2 regions of the Chlorogloeopsis sp. ULAP01 genome follow, and region 2 is predicted to be linked to the other one. Evidence: predicted binding sites of a transcription regulator. Region 2 holds the regulator's gene; the other holds the start of a gene.
What was found. Region 2 encodes HrcA, which represses chaperone genes, less so after heat shock. Its sites were predicted from a motif close to TTAGCACTCNNGANTCNNGAGTGCTAA; they were not measured.

Region 1: groL (chaperonin GroEL) is a predicted target of HrcA. The motif match lies at 1,812-1,838, and genes of this name have one in related genera.

What each region holds. Positions count from the first base shown of each region.
Region 1 is NZ_JAUDRH010000021.1:34,064-37,946, forward strand. It holds gene fabG (3-oxoacyl-[acyl-carrier-protein] reductase) at 1-489, shown strand, start outside; gene QUB80_RS32075 (MraY family glycosyltransferase) at 634-1,713, opposite strand; gene groL (chaperonin GroEL) at 1,877-3,538, shown strand; gene corA (magnesium/cobalt transporter CorA) at 3,756-3,883, shown strand, end outside.
Region 2 is NZ_JAUDRH010000003.1:349,824-353,706, forward strand. It holds gene QUB80_RS07735 (hypothetical protein) at 1-14, opposite strand, end outside; gene QUB80_RS07740 (DUF2834 domain-containing protein) at 39-698, opposite strand; gene hrcA (heat-inducible transcriptional repressor HrcA) at 895-1,974, opposite strand; gene QUB80_RS07750 (rhodanese-like domain-containing protein) at 2,369-2,728, opposite strand; gene QUB80_RS07755 (DUF3352 domain-containing protein) at 2,950-3,883, shown strand, end outside.

The sequences.
Region 1 (3,883 bases), on a different contig from region 2:
GATATTTTAGTCAACAACGCAGGTATTACTCGCGACACTCTGCTTTTGAGGATGAAGCCAGAAGACTGGCAGGCAGTCATCGACCTCAATCTTACTGGTGTCTTCTTATGCACTCGCGCTGTTAGTAAAATCATGCTCAAGCAGCGATCGGGGCGAATCATCAATATCAGTTCCGTTGCCGGGCAAATGGGCAACCCTGGACAAGCTAACTACAGTGCCGCCAAAGCAGGTGTTATTGGCTTTACCAAAACTGTAGCCAAAGAATTAGCTTCTCGGAGTGTTACTGTTAACGCCGTTGCTCCCGGTTTTATCGCCACCGATATGACCAGCAATCTCAATGCTGAAGATATTCTTAAATACATTCCCCTTGGTCGTTACGGTCAACCAGAAGATGTTGCTGGTATGGTACGCTTTCTTGCTGCCGATCCCGCAGCAGCCTACATTACGGGACAAGTTTTTAATGTTGATGGCGGGATGGTTATGGCATAAGTAAGCAACGTGGGGAAAGGAAGACGCAAAGAGAAATGAGGATAAAAAGACAAGGAGAGAGAACCTGATTCACAATTCCCCGTGTCACCGTGTCCCCGCATCTTCGTGTCTTCTTTCTTCCCCATGTCCCCTTCATTCCCCATGTCACTTTGCTCGTATCCTTTGCCAAACAGTGAAGCCTAAAAGAATGATGATACCTACGGTGGTAGCAAGCATCACTAATAAACTCATGCCTCGGATTCTCATCGCCATCCAGTTACACACCAAAGTAATTGACCAAAGGGTGAGCGCGGCGTAGCGTTGAGACAAACCCCAAGCTAGCAAGCGGTGGTGCAGGTGGTCTTTACCAGGGGTACTCATCGGATTTTTCCCTGCCAGGAGACGCCGTACAAACACTTGCGTAGTGTCCAGCACTGGTAAGAGCAAAAATAAAACTGGAGGTACTAAGGAGAAAACCGTAGTTACTTGCAAATCGCCAATGATAGTTGTTGCCGCTAGGACATAGCCGAAAAAGTATGCTCCAGCATCACCCATAATGATCCGGGATGGGTGAAAGTTGTGTCTCAAAAAACCTAGTGCCGCTCCTCCCAAAGCTGCTAAAACTAATGTCGCAGCAGCCCAATTAGGAAATTGTGCTGACACTGCTAATAAACTCATGGCAGTAATAAAGCTAACCCCTCCTGCCAAGCCATCCATACCGTCCATTAAGTTGATGGCATTAGTGATTCCCACTACCCAAAGCACCGTCAATAAAATCGAGAGTAAAAAGTCTATGGGAGTGCCAAAAGTAACTTGAATACTGATGCCATTCGCGACCAATAGCAGTGCCGTCAGGATTTGCACCAATAGGCGGACAGTGGCAGGCAAGCCGAACTGATCGTCGATAAAGCCTACAAGCACTAAAATGGAACCACCTAAGAGAATTGTCAGCACCTGAGCCAATACATTTTGGAGTTCAATTGGTCTTAAGAGGCTAGCTAGAACCAATGCCGCTATTACTCCCGTATAAATAGCCAAACCACCCGCATTCGGCAAAGGTTCTCGGTTTAGTCGTCGTGCATTTGGTTGATCAGCCCAACCAACCCGCAAAGCAAATTTACGTACTGCCGGAATCAAACGCCATGTTACAACCCAAGCTAATAAAAATGTAAATACCACTGCCAACCAGCCGGAACCGCTAGGGTCAGCAATACCAAGAGCCTCAAGGAAGCTGTATATATTCATTTGTTGCTTCCATCATCACTGACTGTATCCAACATCAGCATCAAGTGTATACTAACCATTTTGTTCTCACCATCTCGGAACTGAAACATTCTGTTTGATTAGCACTCTTTGTCTGTGAGTGCTAAATTGTCTAATGGAAGAGCTCGCAAGTTGATAAATAAATATGGCCAAGATTATTGCATTTGATGAAGATTCGCGGCGGGCATTAGAAAGAGGCATTAACGCCCTTGCTGATGCTGTGAAAATTACCTTAGGGCCAAAAGGTCGTAACGTCCTTTTAGAGAAAAAATTTGGTACACCGCAAATTGTTAATGATGGTATCACCGTTGCCAAAGAAATTGACCTAGAAGATCCCTTAGAAAATACTGGTGCCAAACTCGTCCAAGAAGTTGCTTCCAAAACCAAAGAAGTAGCTGGCGATGGTACAACCACGGCAACAGTGCTAGCACAGGCAATAATTCGGGAAGGCTTGAAGAACGTAGCTGCTGGAGCAAATCCAGTCGCGACACGGCACGGGATTGAAAAAACCGTTGAAAAGTTAGTACAGGAAATTGCGGCGGTAGCCAAGCCTGTTGAAGGTAGTGCGATCGCTCAAGTGGCGACGGTTTCTGCTGGCAACGATGAAGAAATCGGGGCTATGATTGCCGAAGCGATGGAAAAAGTCACCAAAGATGGTGTCATCACTGTAGAAGAGTCTAAGTCTCTGACAACCGAATTAGAAGTGGTTGAGGGGATGCAAATTGATCGGGGTTACATTTCGCCCTACTTCATCACCGACAACGAACGGATGACGGTGGAATTTGAAAACGCTCGCATTTTAATCACTGACAAGAAAATCAGCAGCATCCAGGACTTAGTACCAGTATTGGAAAAAGTAGCCCGTTTGGGTCAAGCCCTGCTGATTATCGCTGAAGATGTAGAAGGCGAAGCGTTAGCAACTTTGGTGGTAAATAAAGCACGGGGTGTCTTGACAGTTTGTGCAATTAAAGCACCTGGATTTGGCGAACGCCGCAAAGCGATGTTAGAAGACATTGCCATCCTCACAGGCGGACAGTTAATTTCTGAAGAAATTGGTTTAAGTCTAGATACAGTTTCTTTAGAGATGCTAGGAACTGCCCGAAAAATTTCGATTGACAAAGAAAACACTGTCATTGTCTCTGAAGCTGCACAGACAGCAGATGTACAGAAGCGCATTGCCCAAATTCGCAAGCAACTGCAAGAAACTGATTCAGAATACGATAAAGAAAAACTGCAAGAACGAATTGCCAAGCTAGCTGGTGGTGTAGCCGTAATTAAAGTAGGTGCAGCCACAGAAACTGAACTTAAAGACCGCAAACTCCGGATTGAGGATGCCCTCAATGCCACTAAAGCTGCTGTAGAAGAAGGAATCGTGCCTGGTGGTGGTACGATGTTAATTCATCTGTCTACAAAAATCGACGAAATTAAAAACAGCCTCAACGACGAAGAACAAATTGGCGCGGAAATTATCAAGCGATCGCTAGATGCTCCGTTGCGCCAAATTGCAGATAACGCTGGTGCTGAAGGTTCTGTGATTGTTGAGAAAGTGCGTTCTACAGAATTTAACGTCGGTTACAACGCTGCGACTGGGGAATTCCAAGACTTAATTGCTGCGGGTATTATCGATCCTGCTAAAGTCGTGCGTTCAGCCTTACAAAACGCTGCTTCTATTGCGTCTATGGTATTAACCACAGAAGCGATCGTCGCTGAAAAGCCTGAGAAAAAACCCGCAGGTGGCGCTCCCGACATGGGCGGCATGGGCGGCATGGGCGGCATGGGTGGCATGGGCGGCATGGGTATGATGTAGCCCTAGCTTTTGGATAAAAATATTTGTGTGTAGCAGTTTGTCTGATTTTAAGACAAACTGTTTTTTTATAATATTTCGCTATTTACGGTAGAACAGAGTTATTTGTGAATATCGAACTTAGTTGACATCCCTCACTTACAAACTTAGGTAAGTACTCAAACAGAATTAATTACACCATTGTCTTCCTGTTCCCTGTCCCCTGTTCCCTAAAAAATGTATGTTCAACAAAATTCGCCGCTTTTCTGCAAAAGTCACTAAACCAGATTCAGATACGGAAGATTTTTATCATGAACCTGGTACTCTACCAGGAACTATTATCATCGATGCAGATGCATCGCCATCGGT
Region 2 (3,883 bases):
ATTCTTCTAGTCATAATTCTGAGTTTATACAGTGGGTTCTAACTGGGTAATAGCTCTGAACTCGCTTCTGGTAAAGGTGGACGTATACACAGATACATCAACGGGCTAAATAGTGGAATGAGCGCTACCAACCAAAATATTTGAGGATTTTTCAATCCACGACGCACCATATCATCTCCCAATAATGCGGGAAATAAAGCGCAAAGTAGACAAAAATCCAAGCTCATCACATGAATGAAGCGGCTGGTTTGCCACTGCTGTACAAAATTATTCCAATCTCCTTGCCCTAATCCATAGCCAACTAAAATAGCCGCGCCTATAGTCAGAACCACACCAGTCCAGCGAGAATCTAGTAGCTTTAAAAAAGTATTCTTTTGGCCAGAAAACTGTGTATTTGGTTCCCGTAGAGCTAAGTACGGTAGCAGGGCAAAGGCTCCGACTGCAAAAGAGAGAACAGCGAAAGGCCAAGCGGGAATTTTTTGTCCTTTCCCATCTATAAAAATGACTGCACTGTAAATTAAAGGCCAAACGCCCATAATGTTGAACAGTGAGATAACAAGCGGATTAATGCCTTGCCATCGCCCTGTGGAAAGATTTTTAATCAACTCGAATGTGTCAGGTTGATTGGGAGGGGCAAACACAAAGGCATAGATAATCAATCCTAGCCAGATTAACCAAAATACAGTTTTTTGTTGCATGAAGATTTATTTTACTGAAGCTGGCAAAATAAATAATTCATACTAAAGTTATAATTGACGAGTTCCCCTGGCATAAAGAAGCGCAGTACGTTGGACGGCTTCCTGGAGGATATTACGAATTGGTATAATATAGTCTCTAAAATTTAGTCAAAGCTCGATCATCAAAGGCAATAGTACGGAGTTTAGGGATACAAGATTATTGGCTCAACGCTTCCGATAGGTAATCAGCAGCTGCGGCTACGACTGCGATCGCTCCTTCATAATCTAAGCGTGTTGGCCCCAAAACGCCTACACTACCTACAGGCACTGAACCACGACGATAGGTAGAAGAAATTAAGCTACAAGTACGTATGGGTTCGAGAGGATTTTCTGAACCAATCCGAACTGTCACTCGTGATTTACCAACTTCCTCTACCTCTGGCTCGTCAACTATTAATTGCCACAATTGTTCTTGTTCTTCTTCTAATAGCTGGATAATTGCTTGCACTTGTTGGAGGTGCGAAAATTCTGGCTGCCGCAGCACTTCTGAGACACCGCGAACCATTATTTGTGTGGTATTTGGTGTTAAACTCCGACGACTAAATTCTGCTAGTGACTCTTTTAAGTATTCGCCGTAGTGCTGAAACTCCCGATCCAACTGACTCCAGTCTAAGTTAGCTAATTCTAGGAGACTACGCCCCCGCAAATGATTATTTAGAAAGTTGGAAACAATTTGCAACTCCCGATCTATTACCTCCAGATCGAGTTGTCTTTCTTGTCGTTTTGGTGGCAAATCCATTAATGCCGAATGGGTTTCGTAACTATCCGTTACCACAATCAACATTACCTTGCCCGATTCAATTTGCACCAATTGTAGATGTCGCAGTTGGGCGCTTACATTCTGCGGCATGGTAATCAAGCTAATGCAACCACTCAAGGTTGCTAAGATTTGAGCTGCTCCTTGCAATAAAGCTTCCAAACTCCAATCTTCCCACTTGAGGCGATGTTGCAGTGCATCTTCTACCTGCCGCGCTAAAGTATCAGAAGGTGTAATCAGCTTGTCAACGTAAATGCGATAGCCAGAGTCGGAAGGTACTCTGCCCGCAGAAGTGTGGGGCTGATAAAGTAGTCCAACTTTTTCTAACATACCCATCACGTTGCGAATCGTTGCTGAACTAACACCCAAGTTATATTCCTCAACTAAAGCTTTGGAACCAACAGGTTCTGCCGTGGCGATATAATGACGTACTGTTGCCCAGAGTATGTGTTGTTGTCGATTTGTTAGCTGGACTTGCATGGCGAGTATTTATCGAAGCTAAATTTAAATCAATTTTTGAAAAATGAAAAATTTATCAGATGTTGCAATAACCATTAATAATTAGTTAAGCAAGATATCAAATTCAGAAGGTATCTTGGAATACGTAAAAACAAAGTTACTGTTTTACCTCTAGCAAAAAATGTTCTCCAAATTAAGAAGTTACAGTATTTGCAATTTACGTATGTTTATATGAGAGCGCGGATTTGACAGGGTTTTAGTGATTAGTTTGCCGGATTCTCGCAAAAGTAGATTCAACAGCGAATCGACTAAATATTTACAAACCAGATGCTGCTAAGTATTTCCGCTTAGAATCTAGAATTAATATTGTCTTAAGTCCAGAATAGCAAAATAAAGCTGGTTTCGTCATTACCGATTAATACTGAGGAATAGAAGGATCGACTAAGTTTGAATATGCATCAATACCACCAGCAATATTTTTAACATTTGTAAAACCTTGAGCAATAAGCCACTGACACATCTGAGCAGAACGAATGCCGTGATGACAGAGTACAAAAGTTTCAGCGTGAGGATCGAAACGGGTTTGGACTTGATCTGCCCAGTCAGCAAATTGACTGAGAGGAAGATTGACAAAGCCCTCAAGAGAAGCGATCGCTACTTCTTGTGGTTCGCGCACGTCTACTAACTGAAGGCTCGCCTCGCCTGCTAATAAACGTTGAGCAAGTTCTTCTACACTAATTTGGGTAATGGGTTGACCAAAAGATTTACCTGTCATGAAGCTTTTGTAAACAATCTTAGAGATTTCCTAGATATTATTTATGTTCGCAGAAAATCTTCACGTTGACATGAGCATATACATCAGTGCCATTGGGATAAATTTGCTCTATTTTCTAAAGTGACTAAAGATTTCGCATAAAAACTGCTTTTGGTGTAGAAGAAGGCGGTTTAATATTTTTGGGTGTAAGCACTACCCAGGTAGTTTATGTGAAAAAAATTATGAAGCAAGGTTTATTATTTCGTTTTTTAGCAGCTAGTTTAACTATGCTGCTATCAATTGGTATGACTGGTTGTACCAACTCATTTGGTAACAATCCTCTTGGAGGTGGAACTACCACGCAGCCTGGAGCCACAATTTTTGTGTCTAAACAAGCGCCAGTAATGCTATCGATGCTAGTAAATCCAGATAAATTACAGTCTTTTGAACGTAATGGAGAAATTTCCAAGCTTAAAAGCAGCTTACTCGCCAATACTGGTATAGATTACAAACAAGATATTCAGCCTTGGTTAGGGAATGAAATTACTTTGGCTGTTACTACCCCAGACATTGATCGCGATCCAGAGAACGGACTCCAGCCAGGTTATTTGATGGCGCTAGCAACTAATAAACCAGAAAAAAGCCGTGAGTTTGTTGATCTGTTATTTTCCAAACGGGCAATAGCTGGGACAAGTTTAACAGTGGAACAATATGAAGGTGTGAAGCTGCTTGCTGATGAATCTCAGCCAGATAAGGTACTGGCTGGGGCAGCAGTAGGAGATCGCTTTGTCTTGTTTGCGAACGATCCCAAAGTGCTACGAGAGGCTATTAATAATGTTCAGGCTGCTGAGTTGAATTTGACAAATTCTCACCAATATCAGCAGGCTATTAAACAACTGCCCAAAGGAGCGCTAGCAGTAGCTTTCTTGAATCTTCCTCTAATAGCACAATGGCAAGGGTTAAAACTGCCAGAAATAGCAACCTATGATAGCGAAGTCATTTCTCTGGTTTTGCCTAATAATAAGGAATTAGTTGCAGAAACTACTTTTTTGGGACAAGGAGAAACTTTACCTCCACCACAGCCATTATCTAAAGCTAGTGGCGCATTACAGTATATTCCGGCTTCAGCAGGGTTAGCAATTGCCGGAGAGAATTTGAGTAGTTTGGATAATAGCA